DNA from 3 places in the Rhizobium sp. HT1-10 genome. Region 2 is predicted to be linked to each of the others. Evidence: predicted binding sites of a transcription regulator. Region 2 holds the regulator's gene; each other region holds the start of a gene.
What was found. The regulator LexA, encoded in region 2, represses DNA repair genes until DNA is damaged. The targets are predictions, from matches to a motif close to TGTTCNNNNTGTGTTCNG.
Positions count from the first base shown of each region.

Region 1: ruvC (crossover junction endodeoxyribonuclease RuvC) is a predicted target of LexA. The motif match lies at 2,271-2,288, and genes of this name have one in related genera.
Region 3: VH564_RS06170 (helicase-related protein) is a predicted target of LexA. The motif match lies at 2,629-2,646, and genes of this name have one in related genera.

Region 1 is NZ_JBCEBQ010000006.1:180,129-184,291, reverse strand. It holds gene ruvB (Holliday junction branch migration DNA helicase RuvB) at 1-299, opposite strand, end outside; gene VH564_RS16795 (PIN domain-containing protein) at 296-700, opposite strand; gene VH564_RS16790 (AbrB/MazE/SpoVT family DNA-binding domain-containing protein) at 697-984, opposite strand; gene ruvA (Holliday junction branch migration protein RuvA) at 1,058-1,672, opposite strand; gene ruvC (crossover junction endodeoxyribonuclease RuvC) at 1,712-2,227, opposite strand; gene VH564_RS16775 (methyl-accepting chemotaxis protein) at 2,463-4,163, shown strand, end outside.
Region 2 is NZ_JBCEBQ010000008.1:164,824-168,986, forward strand. It holds gene kdsA (3-deoxy-8-phosphooctulonate synthase) at 1-409, opposite strand, end outside; gene VH564_RS19515 (VOC family protein) at 406-1,290, opposite strand; gene lexA (transcriptional repressor LexA) at 1,454-2,170, shown strand; gene VH564_RS19525 (ComEC/Rec2 family competence protein) at 2,151-4,163, opposite strand, start outside.
Region 3 is NZ_JBCEBQ010000002.1:229,917-234,079, forward strand. It holds gene VH564_RS06170 (helicase-related protein) at 1-2,449, opposite strand, end outside; gene VH564_RS06175 (DUF3309 family protein) at 2,894-3,049, shown strand; gene VH564_RS06180 (YMGG-like glycine zipper-containing protein) at 3,099-3,350, shown strand; gene VH564_RS06185 (hypothetical protein) at 3,543-3,686, shown strand; gene phbB (acetoacetyl-CoA reductase) at 3,785-4,163, opposite strand, start outside.

The DNA of each region.
Region 1 (4,163 bases), on a different contig from region 2:
GTCAGCAGCGCCGCGAGATCCCCGGCCTTGGCAATGACGGGACCCGAGGTGGAACGGAAATTGACGCCAAGTTCCTTGGCCATGATCTGCGCCAGCGTCGTCTTGCCGAGGCCCGGCGGACCGACGAACAGAACGTGATCGAGTGCCTCGCCCCGGTTCTTGGCCGCCTCGATGAACACCTTGAGATTGGCGCGGGCATCCGCCTGGCCGGTGAATTCGTCGAGCGACTGCGGCCGCAGCGTCGTATCCAGGTCTTCGCCACGCTTCTCCGGCGTGATCAGGCGGGCGGGGTCGGTCATGCGAGCAGTTCCATTCCTGGGGCGCGGGATGCGGCCTTCCTGTCGAACGTCTTGGTCGACCGGCAACCGGCCTCCTCCGAGCGAAACGTGATCAGCGCATCTGCGAAATCGATGTTCTCAGCAGAGACGACGCGCAAGGCCCTGATGATCAGATGGTGCGATTCGAACTCCAGGCCACGCACTTGCAGCAGCTTATCGACGGTCCGGACAACATCCTGACGGGAAAATCCCAGTCCGGAACGCAGCGCCCAATCGAGTTCGACAACCGTCAATAAAGAGACAAAGCCCGTGTAGTCCCTGCCCAGCCCCTCGGCAAATTCAAGCGCCAAACGGCGCTGGTGTGGATCGTCATTCGTCAGAAGGCGGATGACGACGTTGGTATCCAGACCGAACACTGTCATGCCGCGACATCCGAGCTTTCGTCATCGCTTGTCTCGAAGACGCTGGCACCGGCAGCGGCGACTGCGGCAGCATCGATATCGGCAATCGCCGAGGGTCCTTTCGGCGGGTCGCCGAGATAGCCGGCGAGGTCCTTGAGGTCGATCGTCTTCGCAGTCATAATCACCTGACCATCGATCACGCTGTAAACCAGCTGGTCACCAGGTCGCAAATTGAGTGCCTCACGCATTCCCTTCGGGATGGTCACCTGCCCCTTGCCAGACAGCCTTGCTTCCCAGATGGTCATCGGAAATCTCTCGCCTCTCCAGAGATGAGGAAAATAGCATGGGGTTCCGACGAAATCAAAAATGTCGGAATCCTCACTTCGACAGTTCCCGCAACCCCAACCGGATCAGCTTGGCACTGTCTGCCCCCTCCCCAGCCGTCTTCATCGCAGCGGCAACGGCATTGGCGGCCTGGTCGCGGGAATAGCCGAGATTGGTGAGCGCCGACACCGCATCCGAGACCGGTGCCGCGGCGACGCCCTCGCCGATCTCCTGCTTGAACCCGATATTCAGAGCCTCGCCGGCGAAGGACGGGGCTTTGTTCTTCAACTCCAACACCATCCGCATCGCCACTTTCGGGCCGACGCCCGGTGCCCGCGAAATGACCGTCTTGTCCTGCAGCGCGATGGCATTGGCAAGTTCCGCAGTGCTCAGCGTCGAAAGCACGGCCAGTGCGACCTTGGCACCCACGCCCTGGACGCTCTGCAGCAGGATGAACCACTCCCGCTCCATGACGGTAAGGAAGCCGAACAGCTTGAGCTGGTCCTCGCGCACATAGGTCTCGATGAACAGCACGCAGGCTTCGCCCACACCGCCGAGCTTGGCGAGCGTGCGGCTCGAACAGTAGGCGACGTAACAGACGCCATGAACATCGACCAGCGCATAGTCTTCGCCGATTTCCTCGATAGTGCCTTTGAGTTTGCCGATCATCGAATATCCGTAGGGTTGATCTCAGTCAGATGGCAGATGTCAGCCGGCGGCGAGCAGTGCCTGGCGCATACGGTTGCCGCCCCGATTATGGGCGTGGCAGATGGCAATCGCCAGCGCGTCGGCGGCGTCGTTGCCCTTGAACTCTGCCTTCGGCATCAGGATCTTCAGCATCATGTGGATTTGCTGCTTCTCACCGTGGCCGACGCCGATGACGGCCTTCTTGACCGCATTCGGCGCGTATTCGGCGACGGGAAGTCCGGCGCGAGCCGGCACCAGCATGGCGATGCCGCGCGCCTGGCCGAGCTTCAACGTCGCAACGGCATCCTTGTTGACGAATGTCTGCTCGACCGCTGCTTCATGCGGCTGATGGCCGTGGACCACATCCGACAGGCCGTCGTGCAGCTGGCACAGCCGAGAGGCCAGATCCATGTCACCATCGGACAGCACCGTGCCCGAGGCAACGAATCGAAGTGAGTTGCCAAGCACGTCGATGATGCCCCAGCCCATGCGGCGCAGGCCAGGGTCGATGCCGATGATACGAATCGTGTTCTGCATGGTGTCCAACCTAACGTTCATCGTGGCTCTGTGCCAGAAAAATGTGAACAAAGCAAAAACATCGTTGCAATCCTCGCGGGTCTTTACGGGCAGTTAAGCCATTTAGAGGAATCGTCGACAGAATAGCCGAAGCGACTGGTCCGCCCCCGGCAGAACGACATGTGCTTACTCTTCGACCCGTTTTTTCTCCGCATCGTTTCAACCTCAGGTGAAGCGAGAGTTCAGAGGTTCTGTCATGACTCGGTTCAAATCGTTGTCCTTCAAGGTGATCGCCACGTTCCTGCTGCTGACCCTTGCGTCCGTCGCGGTGCTGGACGGGCTCGCCTATATGGCCAGCAACCGCATGTCGGAGGAACAGGCTCTTCAGGCGAAGAAAAGCGTGCTGGTGTTCCGCGGCGACATGCTGAAGGACCAGTTGCAGCAGATCGGCACACAGGCCGATTCCATCGCCCGGATCGAGGCGATCCAGATGTCCATTACCAGCCTGCGCAGTGGCTGGAAGACGATCGAAAAGACATCGGGCGATGCCCGCGCCGAGCTGCAGAAAGCATTCGTCACGCAAAACCCTAATCCCGCCGATCAGAGGGAGAAGCTGCTGAAGCCGACGGGACCAAGCGGCTTCTACTATTCCAGCCATGAAACGGCGCAGACGGAAATCAGCCGCGATCTCCAGGGCTCGCCCTTCAGCGACCTGTTGATCGCCGACATGGATGGTGCCGTCATCTACTCCTACAAGAAGGGACCTGCCTTCGCCGAGAACTTGAAGTCTCCAGCCTGGAGCGCCTCGAGCCTGGGGCAGGTCTATGCCAAGGCCGTCGACAATGCGGCAAAAGCAACAAACGACGTGGCGCCGTCGGCTTTCTCCGGCCTCAACGTCGATCCGGCCACCAAAGAAGGCGCCACTTATTTCGCCGTCCCCTTCATCAAGCTCGGCGTACCGAAGGGCATCATCATATTTCAGGTGCGCGACGACATGCTTGCCGCCGTCCTGTCGAAGGGCAACCCGCAGGGAAGTTCGGCGCGGTCCGTGGTCGTCTCTGAAGATGGGTCTGTCCTCGGCGTCGACGAAGCCGGCCATCTCGTGACGATCGATGGCGCCGCCTATGGCTTTGCCGCAGCGGCGCTCACCCAGAATGATATCAGCGTTGCCGATCTGCAGCGCCCCGACGGCGCCGCGCGCGCCTATGCGCGGCCGATCGTCTTTGGCGACAAGCATTTTCTCGTCGTCGAAAGCGTGCTGAAAAGCGAGTTGAACGCCGGGTCTGTCAGCATTGCCATTCTGCTGACGCTCATCGGGCTCGGCGTCCTGGTGCTGGTGGCGCTGGCGACGGGGCTTGTGATGAAGCTGCTGTTTTCGCCGCTTGCCCGCCTGGCGGCCGTCACCCGCGATGTCGCCGACGGCAAGCTCGACAGCGAAATCAGCAGCCAGACCCGCAGCGACGAGATCGGCATCATGGCCAAGGCGCTGGCGCGTTTCCGCCAGTCCTTGCTCGACCAGCGGCTACTCGAGGCAGCCAGCGCCGAGGCGCAGAAAAGCGCCGAAGCCGACCGCCGTGCGCGACTTGCCGAGCGCGATGCTGAAGCTCGCACGCTGCAGGAGGTCGTCGATAGCCTCGACGAAGGCCTTCGTCACCTCGCTACCGGCGATCTGGCCTACCGGATCGACACAGCCTTCCCCGCCGACCTCGAGGGGTTGCGGATCAATTTCAACAGGGCCTTGGCCACACTCAGCGAAACCATGAGCGCAATCGGCGGCAACTCGATGGCTGTCCATTCGGGTTCGGCGGAAATGCGCACGGGTGCAACCGAGCTGGCCGGACGCACCGAACGCCAGGCCGCTTCGATCACCGAGACTGCCAGCGCCATTTCGGCCATGATGGACGCGGTGCGCGCCCAGATCTCGCGCGCCGAGCAGGCCGAGCGTATCGCCAGCAAT
Region 2 (4,163 bases):
TGGCGGCGGCAACAAGAAGATCGGTCTGGCGCGACAGGAAGGCCGGGATCTGCAGGACATCCACGGTCTTGGCAACGATGGCGCACTGCTCTTCCGTATGGATGTCGGTGAGAACAGGAAAGCCATATTCTTTCTTCAGGTCGGCGAAGATCTCGAGCGCCGCCTCCAGTCCCAGGCCGCGCTGGGCGGAGAGCGACGTACGGTTGGCCTTGTCGAAGGACGACTTGTAGACGAGACCGATGCCGAGCGAAGCACACAGCTCCTTGAGCTTACCGGCCATCGTGAAGGCATGGTCGCGGCTCTCCATCTGGCAGGGACCGGCGATCAGCGACAGGCGCTTGCTGTTGGAAAAGACGACCTTGCCGGGACCTTCGCCGGCGACCACGTCTGAATTTGTCGGATGGCTCATGCTGTCTCCTCGAAGGCGAACAATGCCCCCTGCCCGGGAGCCGACTTCACCAAGATAGTGTTGCTCTTGCGCGTGTAGGTCACGCCGTTAGCAGCCAAATGCGCCTCTGTCACGGAAAGATCAAGCACCGCAAAGACGATCGCTCGTCCGAAAAGGCCCGCGTCGGCGCCTCCCGTACCCGTCTCGTAAAAGGCCTGCATACCCTCCTCGTTCAAGATGTCGATCCGCCCGTTCGCCGCCTCGACAGTGGTGCCGAAGGAATGCGGAGGCAATGCGGCGCCCCGCGCCACTTCGCTGACAAAGTCCGAAAATGCCGACGGATCGCGCGCCGACAGCACCACGCGAGAGATGCCGACGACCCCGTTGGCATGCTGCTCCAGGACCGCGCGGTCAGACGGCAAGGGATTGATGCGCTGACAGGTAAAGGCGAAGAAGTCGGGCGCGCGCAGATCGGCGGCGAAGGCAAGACGAAAGCCGGCCACCGATTCGCTCCCATCGGGCATCCGCATCGGCCGGCTGAATTCCAGCATCTGGCCGGCCGACAGCGCCATTGCCCGAAAGCGGTTGTCGTCGGCCTCTGCATCCTCGGTCCCGAATACCATCGCCGAGAAGCCGTCATCTCCAACCCGGAAGCGGAAAGCCTGGTCCCGGGCCGTGAACACATTGCCATCAACGGCCGTATCTTCGCATTCCGAGAGACTGGCGACCGCAAGCGGCTCGAGATAGGTCTTGTCGGCAAAGAAAACGCAGGCATTTTCGGTGCCGAAGGGGTGACGGGCCTCTGCGGCGACCGTGAACCCCAGCTTTCCGAGACGCTCCCGCACCGATGCGAGGTCGCAGGTCGGTAGCACCAGATGATCGATCGGATAGGCAGCTGTCATAGGCATGTCCCCCTGGCGGCAAGACTTCGCAGCCGACTGCCCGATGATCGGGCAAAATGATGCGATTTCCAACCTCTTCACCGAAATTTAGTCCCTTGCGGAACACATATGGAACATATAGTGTCTGTTCTGGCTTTGTTTCGCACTTGGAGCTCGAAAATCAATGTTGACGCGCAAGCAACAGGAACTGCTTCTCTTCATTCATGAACGAATGAAGGAATCCGGTGTCCCTCCCTCCTTCGACGAGATGAAGGATGCGCTCGACCTCGCCTCCAAGTCCGGCATCCACCGACTGATCACGGCACTGGAAGAGCGCGGCTTCATACGCCGCCTGCCGAACAGGGCAAGGGCGATCGAGGTCATCAAACTACCCGATGCCTACAATGCCAGCCTGCAGCCGCGACGCGGCTTCTCGCCGAGCGTCATCGAGGGCAGCCTTGGCAAGACACAGCCTGCATCGACGCCGCCAAAGCCGGTGGCCGAGGATCGCAGCGGATCGGTATCGCTGCCGGTGATGGGGCGGATCGCGGCCGGTGTGCCGATTGCCGCCATCCAGAACAACACCCATGACATCATGGTGCCGTCTGACATGGTCGGCGCCGGTGAGCACTATGCGCTCGAAGTGCGCGGCGATTCGATGATCGAAGCCGGCATCTTCGATGGCGATACGGTCATCATCCGCAATGCCAGCACCGCAAGCCCAGGCGACATCATCGTTGCCCTGGTCGACGACGAGGAAGCGACGCTGAAGCGGTTTCGCCGCAAGGGCGCATCGATTGCGCTCGAGGCGGCCAATCCGGCCTATGAGACGCGCATCTTCGGACCTGACCGGGTCAAGATCCAGGGCCGGCTGGTGGGGCTTATTCGCCGCTATCACTGACCGGTGACGTTGCCGAAGCATCCGAGTAGGACGCCTTGCGCCAGTCATAGGCGCGATGGCGCTCCCATGGACGGTTTAAGCTGGTGAATGCAGGCAGGACGCGTGGCCTGTCGGGCGCAAGGTCGATTTCGACCGATCCCGATTTGCGCAGGGACGCGCCGGTATAGAGCGTCCCGCCGGAGCGGCAGCTTTGGGTCCGCAGTTTTATGGGGGTGACGACGATATCGGCGGTATCGCAGGCCGGCCCGAGATAGGCGGCATCGGAAATTGTCGAGACGATCTGCCCGTTGGCGAGCATGGCGACACACCAATCCCTTGCGTGACAGGCAAAGCCGCCGTCCGCCACACTCTCCAGTGCGGTTTCCATGGCCGTCCGCAGGATCTTTTGCTGTTGGCCGTCGAGGCGTGTCCGCGGGCTTCCGCGCGGCGCACGGGCGGGGGTCGATTGATCCGGCGCCAGCATCTTCGGCGGTGTTTCTCCTGAGATCGGCAGCGCCTTCAGCCATTGCTGGTAGATGAAGTCAGGCGGACGCTCGCGGTTCGGCTCCAAACGCCCGTCCTGCAGCAATGCAACCAGTTCGCCATCTTCCGAAATCAAGAGTTCGGACATTGGCTTCGGCGGCATGACAGCTGCAGCAAGGACCGAGGCTGCTATCAACACCGCTCCGGCGTGGCGCAGCGCGGTGCGCAGCAGGGTCATCAGCAGGAAGCCGACAATGATGGTCGGAAACAGCCAGAACGGCAGTCGCGCAAATGGCACATTTCCGCCCCAGCTGGCGACGGTACGGGCGATGTCCATGACGAGATCAAGTCCCCATCCGGTGACAACCCAGAAGATTCCATCGAAGCCGAAGGGCATCAGTAGCATCGCGATCATGCCGACGGGCATGACGAGGAACGAGACAATCGGCATGGCCGCAAGATTGGCGACCAAGCCATAGGTCGCCAAGCGATGAAAATGTTCGATCGAGAAGATGGCGGTCGAAGCACCGCCGATGAAGGACGTCGTGGCGATGCCGGCAAAGAAGCGGCCGATGAAGCGCACCGGCATGGGCGGCCGGAACGCGGCGAAGCGGCGCTCGCGGGCCGGCCGCCGCTTCCAGAGTGAATAGCCGGAGACAAGCGCAATCGTGGCCGCATAGGACATCTGAAAGCTCGGGCCGAGGATCTGGGAGGGCGAGAGAATGAGGATGGCGATCGCCGATAGCGCGACGTTGCGCAGGCTAAAGGACGGCCGGTCGAACAGCACAGCGACCAGCATGATCGCCATCATGATGAAGGCGCGCTCGGCCGAGACGCCGAAACCCGAAATGAAGTAGTAGGCGGTCACCGTTGCCAGTGCGCCGATGGCGGCGATCTTCTTGGTCGGCCAGGCCTGCGCCAGGCGGGGGAAGAGGCTCAGCCCATGCCGCAGCCCGACATAGAAGATACCGGCTGACAGCGCCATGTTCAGCCCCGAAATGGCGATGATGTGGGCGAGGCCCGAGACCCGCAGCGCCTCCGTCGTCTCCGGCGAAATGGCGCGACGCTGATCGTTGACCAGCGATGCTGCAAAGGCGCCGGTATCGCCTGGCAGCAGCATGCGGATGCGATCGCCGATGCGCCCCCTGAGAGCGGTCAGCCAACGGTCGGCGCGGTCGAGCACAGACCGCTCGCTGCTATCTTCTTCCGCCGACATCAGGCGCTGCGGCTGACCATAGAAAAATCCGTTGGCGCCTGTGCCGTCGAAATAGGCAGTGAAGGCGAAATCATGGAGGCTTGGCAATGCCGGGCCGGCCGGCGGACTGAGCCGCGCCCTGCCCTCGATGATGTCCCCGAGGTCGAATGGCACATCCTGGCCGCGCACCAGGACGGATATCTGATCGGGCGGCCGGCCCACGATCGGCCCCTCCGTCGCCAGCAAATCGAGCGTGTAGCGCCAGCGGCCCTGATCATCCACCTCACGCCGCTGCACCTGCCCGGTCACCGTCGTCGTCACAGGCGAATCCAGCAT
Region 3 (4,163 bases), on a different contig from region 2:
CCGGCACCGCATCGGCGCGATAGCCGAGACCCTTCAGGATCTCTTCCATGTCGTCGAGCGTTGCGCCGAGGATCGACAGCATTGCCGTCGTCGTCGTGAAGCGACGGCCGTCATAGGCACCATCGGGGCGCGACGGCTGGCCCGGCTTCCACTGCAGCAGCGGCCGGATCAGGTCGGCGAGACGTTCGAGGATGTCGATACGCACGGCGCGCTTGCCGAGGAAACGGAAGCCGGCGAGCTTGTAGAAGGTACGCTCATAGGTCGAATCCGTCACCACGGAGGTGCGGCCGGCGGCCAGCACCGGAATAAGGTCACCGTAGCCAGGCTTGTCGATGCCGTCATTCTTCAGCGCCCAGAGCAGGGTGATGAGTTCGGCCGGAGCCGGCTTCAGCAGGGCCGGAACGAAGATGTGGTAGGCGCCGAAGCGGATGCCGTAGCGGCGCATCGAGGCGCGCGCGTCCTGATCAAGCGACTTCACTTCTTCCGTCACGTCGCGGCGGAACAGCACGCCGAGATTCTCGACGATCTGGAACGCCAGACCCTTGGCAAGGCCATGCAGGTCCTCGGCGCGCGAGAGATCGTCAAGCGGCTTCAGCACGGTCGAGATGTGATGATTGACGAAGCGCTCGATGCGGGCTGCGACATGGTCACGGGCGTGGCCGGTCAGCTGCTCGTCGGCGAGCAGGATGACGCGCGGGCGCATGATATGATCGCTACCGGTCAGTCGGGCGACGGGATCGCCGAGCCAGCGCACCGTGCCATCGGCACTGATCGCCAGGTCGCCATTGCCGGCCGCATGCATGCGGGCCGCGCGCGCCTCGAATTCCAGACCAAGCGCTTTGAGCGACGCGTTCTGCACGGCCTTGGCGTCCGGACCGTCGGTGCCGCCAATGGGAGAGAACCGGAAACCGGTCAACTGCCCAACATGATGCCCTTCGACGAAGACATCTCCATTTACACTGATTTCAGCTTCCAGCATCGCATTCTCTCTCAGGCGCTTCATGAGCACAGATGTCCTGCGATCAACAAAGCGGTTCGTCAACCTTTGATGTAACGCGTCGGACAATCGATCTTCGATTTCCCGCGTCTTTTCTTGCCAGTGTGTCGGATCGGCAAGCCAACCGGGCCGATTCGAAACATAGGTCCAAGTTCTTATCTGCGCGATTCGCGCCGAAAGCGTGTCGATCTCGCCATCGGTACGGTCAGCGCGCCTGACCTGCTCGGCCATGAAATCCTCGTTCACCGTGCCATGCTGCACGAGATCGGAAAACAGGGCCGAAATCAGATCGGCGTGTTGGGCAGGTGTGATACGCCGATAATCCGGCAATGCACAGGCTTCCCATAATTTTTCTACACGCGCCCTTCCGACGGCGAGACGGGCAACTTCCGGATAGCCGGTCAGTTGCTCCAATGCCTGCTGGTCGACGGAGGGCAGCGAGCGTGTCAGGCCATGGACGCGCGGCGCCGCATCGAGGCTGAGCTTCAACTCCGCAACCGAAGAAAAATCGAGATCCTTGGTGCGCCACTGCAGCACTTTGACATTGTCGAACTGGTGGCTCTCGATGCGGCGCACCAGATCGGAATCGAAGGGATCGACCTGGCCGGTCACCCCGAAGGTGCCATCGCGCAGATGACGGCCGGCGCGGCCGGCGATCTGGCCGAGTTCGCCGGGATTGAGATGGCGGAACTGGTAGCCGTCGAATTTCCGGTCCTGGGCAAAGGCGACGTGATCGACGTCGAGATTGAGGCCCATGCCGATCGCATCGGTGGCGACCAGATATTCGACATCACCGTTCTGGTAGAGCTCGACCTGCGCGTTGCGCGTGCGTGGGCTGAGGGCGCCCAGCACCACGGCGGCGCCGCCGCGCTGGCGGCGGATCAGCTCGGCGATCGCATAGACCTCGTCAGCCGAAAAGGCGACGATGGCGCTGCGCTGCGGCAGGCGGGTGATTTTCTTCTGGCCGGCATAGGCAAGATGAGAAAGCCGTGGCCGCTCGACGACGGTGATGCCCGGCAGCAGGTGTTCGAGGATCGGCCGCATGGTACCGGCACCCAGCAGCAGGGTCTCGTCGCGGCCGCGCAGATGCAGGATACGATCCGTAAAAATATGGCCGCGCTCGAGATCGCCTGCCAGCTGAACTTCATCGATGGCGACGAAGGAGGCGCGCGTTTCGCGCGGCATGGCCTCGACGGTACAGACCGAATAGCAGGCGTTCGGAGGCGCGATCTTTTCTTCGCCGGTGAACAGGGCAACATTCTTGATGCCCACCTTTTCAACGAGACGGGTATAGACTTCGCGCGCCAGCAGCCGCAAAGGCAGGCCGATCATGCCATTGCCGTGCGCGACCATGCGCTCGATGGCGTAATGGGTCTTGCCGGTATTGGTCGGTCCGAGCACCGCGGTTACACCGCGACCGCTCAAAATCATGGGCTGCGAAGTCAGGGTCATATGTCCATGCAAGATGAGGCGCAGCAGCCTTCAGGTTCAGGAACGCTTCGATGAAGCTCCACACAGATGACGAGCATACGTGGCAAACGCAAGGCCCGTGAGCAAAAACAATCTCGATCCCGCAACCACCGCCAGTATTGGAGGGCTGCGCAGCCGCATCGCCGAGCCTATGAATGCACAGGAACAGCCAAGGAACAAAGCGGCGACGAATCAGTGACTCCTGTGGATTCACCCTTCGTTCCAGGCTGCATGGTGGCTGATGCGCGCCCCGAGAGGGTCGCCTCGGCACCCTGCCCCATCTCTTTTCTTGCGCCTGACGGGCTTACGTTGGCGCAGGCGCCTTGATGGTCGTCAAAGCAAATATTTGAAGAGACAAGCGGAACAAGTTTCCGTGAGTCGCGTTGCTAGGGTCAGTGAAATCGACTGGAGTGAAGGGAACAGACCATGCTAGGCACAATCTTACTCGTTGTACTGGTTCTTCTATTGATTGGTGCTCTGCCGAACTGGGGCTATAGCAGCGGTTGGGGCTACGGTCCTTCCGGTGGCCTTGGTCTCGTCGTGGTCATTATTCTCGTTCTTGTCCTGATGGGACGGATTTAGTTCGTAATATGTGTTAGACCGTTCCGGTCCATTAACTAGGGAGCAAGACATGAAAAAAATCATTATCGCAGTCGCACTTATCGGCACGCTCGCATCGTGCACGCCTGAAGAGCGCGGCACGGCCATTGGTGCCGGCACCGGCGCGGTTATCGGCGGTGCTGTCACCAATAGCTGGGGAGGCGCAGCAGTCGGCGCAGTCGCAGGCGGCCTCGTCGGCAACCTGATCGGCCACTCGGAACGCCGCGGCTACTGCGTCTATCGCGACCGTTATGGCCAGCGTTACGAAGCACGTTGCCGCTAAGCTTCGGCACAAGCATTGGAATTGGGCGCTGCGGCGCCCTTTTTCATGGGCGCTTTCGGAGGGCGGCACGCCGTTGACGACGAAGTGAACGGTAGCCCCTTTCATTTCCCATCCGCTGTACCGATATACCTGGAACACGAGCAATACTGCCCGTTCCCTGATGGGATACTCGCTGAAAGGAGTGGCTGCTTCATGGTTGAGTTGGTCACAGAAATAGCAGCGATTGCCTCGATCGCAGTCGCCGCCGCCGTCACTACCGCCGCCGTATTGTCCAACCAGCGCAAGGAGCGCAGTCGCGTGCTCGTGCCGGTTCGCTCGAGAAACGGCCGCCGCTGAGCCGTTTGCAGGGAGAGCGTTTCTAGGAAAACGGAAACGCTCAGGCTCCTGACCTCGATGTGCTCGGACGTAAATCCCAGCCTACTCGGTGAAATCTCCTAGGCGAAATACTGACCGCCATTGGCGGATATCGTAGATCCCGTGATGAAACCGGCGTCGTCGGCAACGAGAAAGACGACGCAGCGCGCGATCTCTTCCGGGTCTCCCAGCCTGCCGACCGGGATCTGCGGCAGTATCTTCTCTGTCATGACCTTTTCAGGCACCGTCAGCATCATGTCCGTCGCGGTATAGCCGGGGCAGATCGCATTGACGGTGATGTTTTTCGAGGCGCCCTCCTGGGCAAGCGCCTTGGTAAAACCGATGTCGCCCGCCTTGGCAGCGGAATAATTGGCCTGGCCCATCTGGCCCGTCTGCCCGTTGATCGATGAAATATTGACGACACGGCCGAAATTACGCGCGCGCATGCCTTCCCAGACC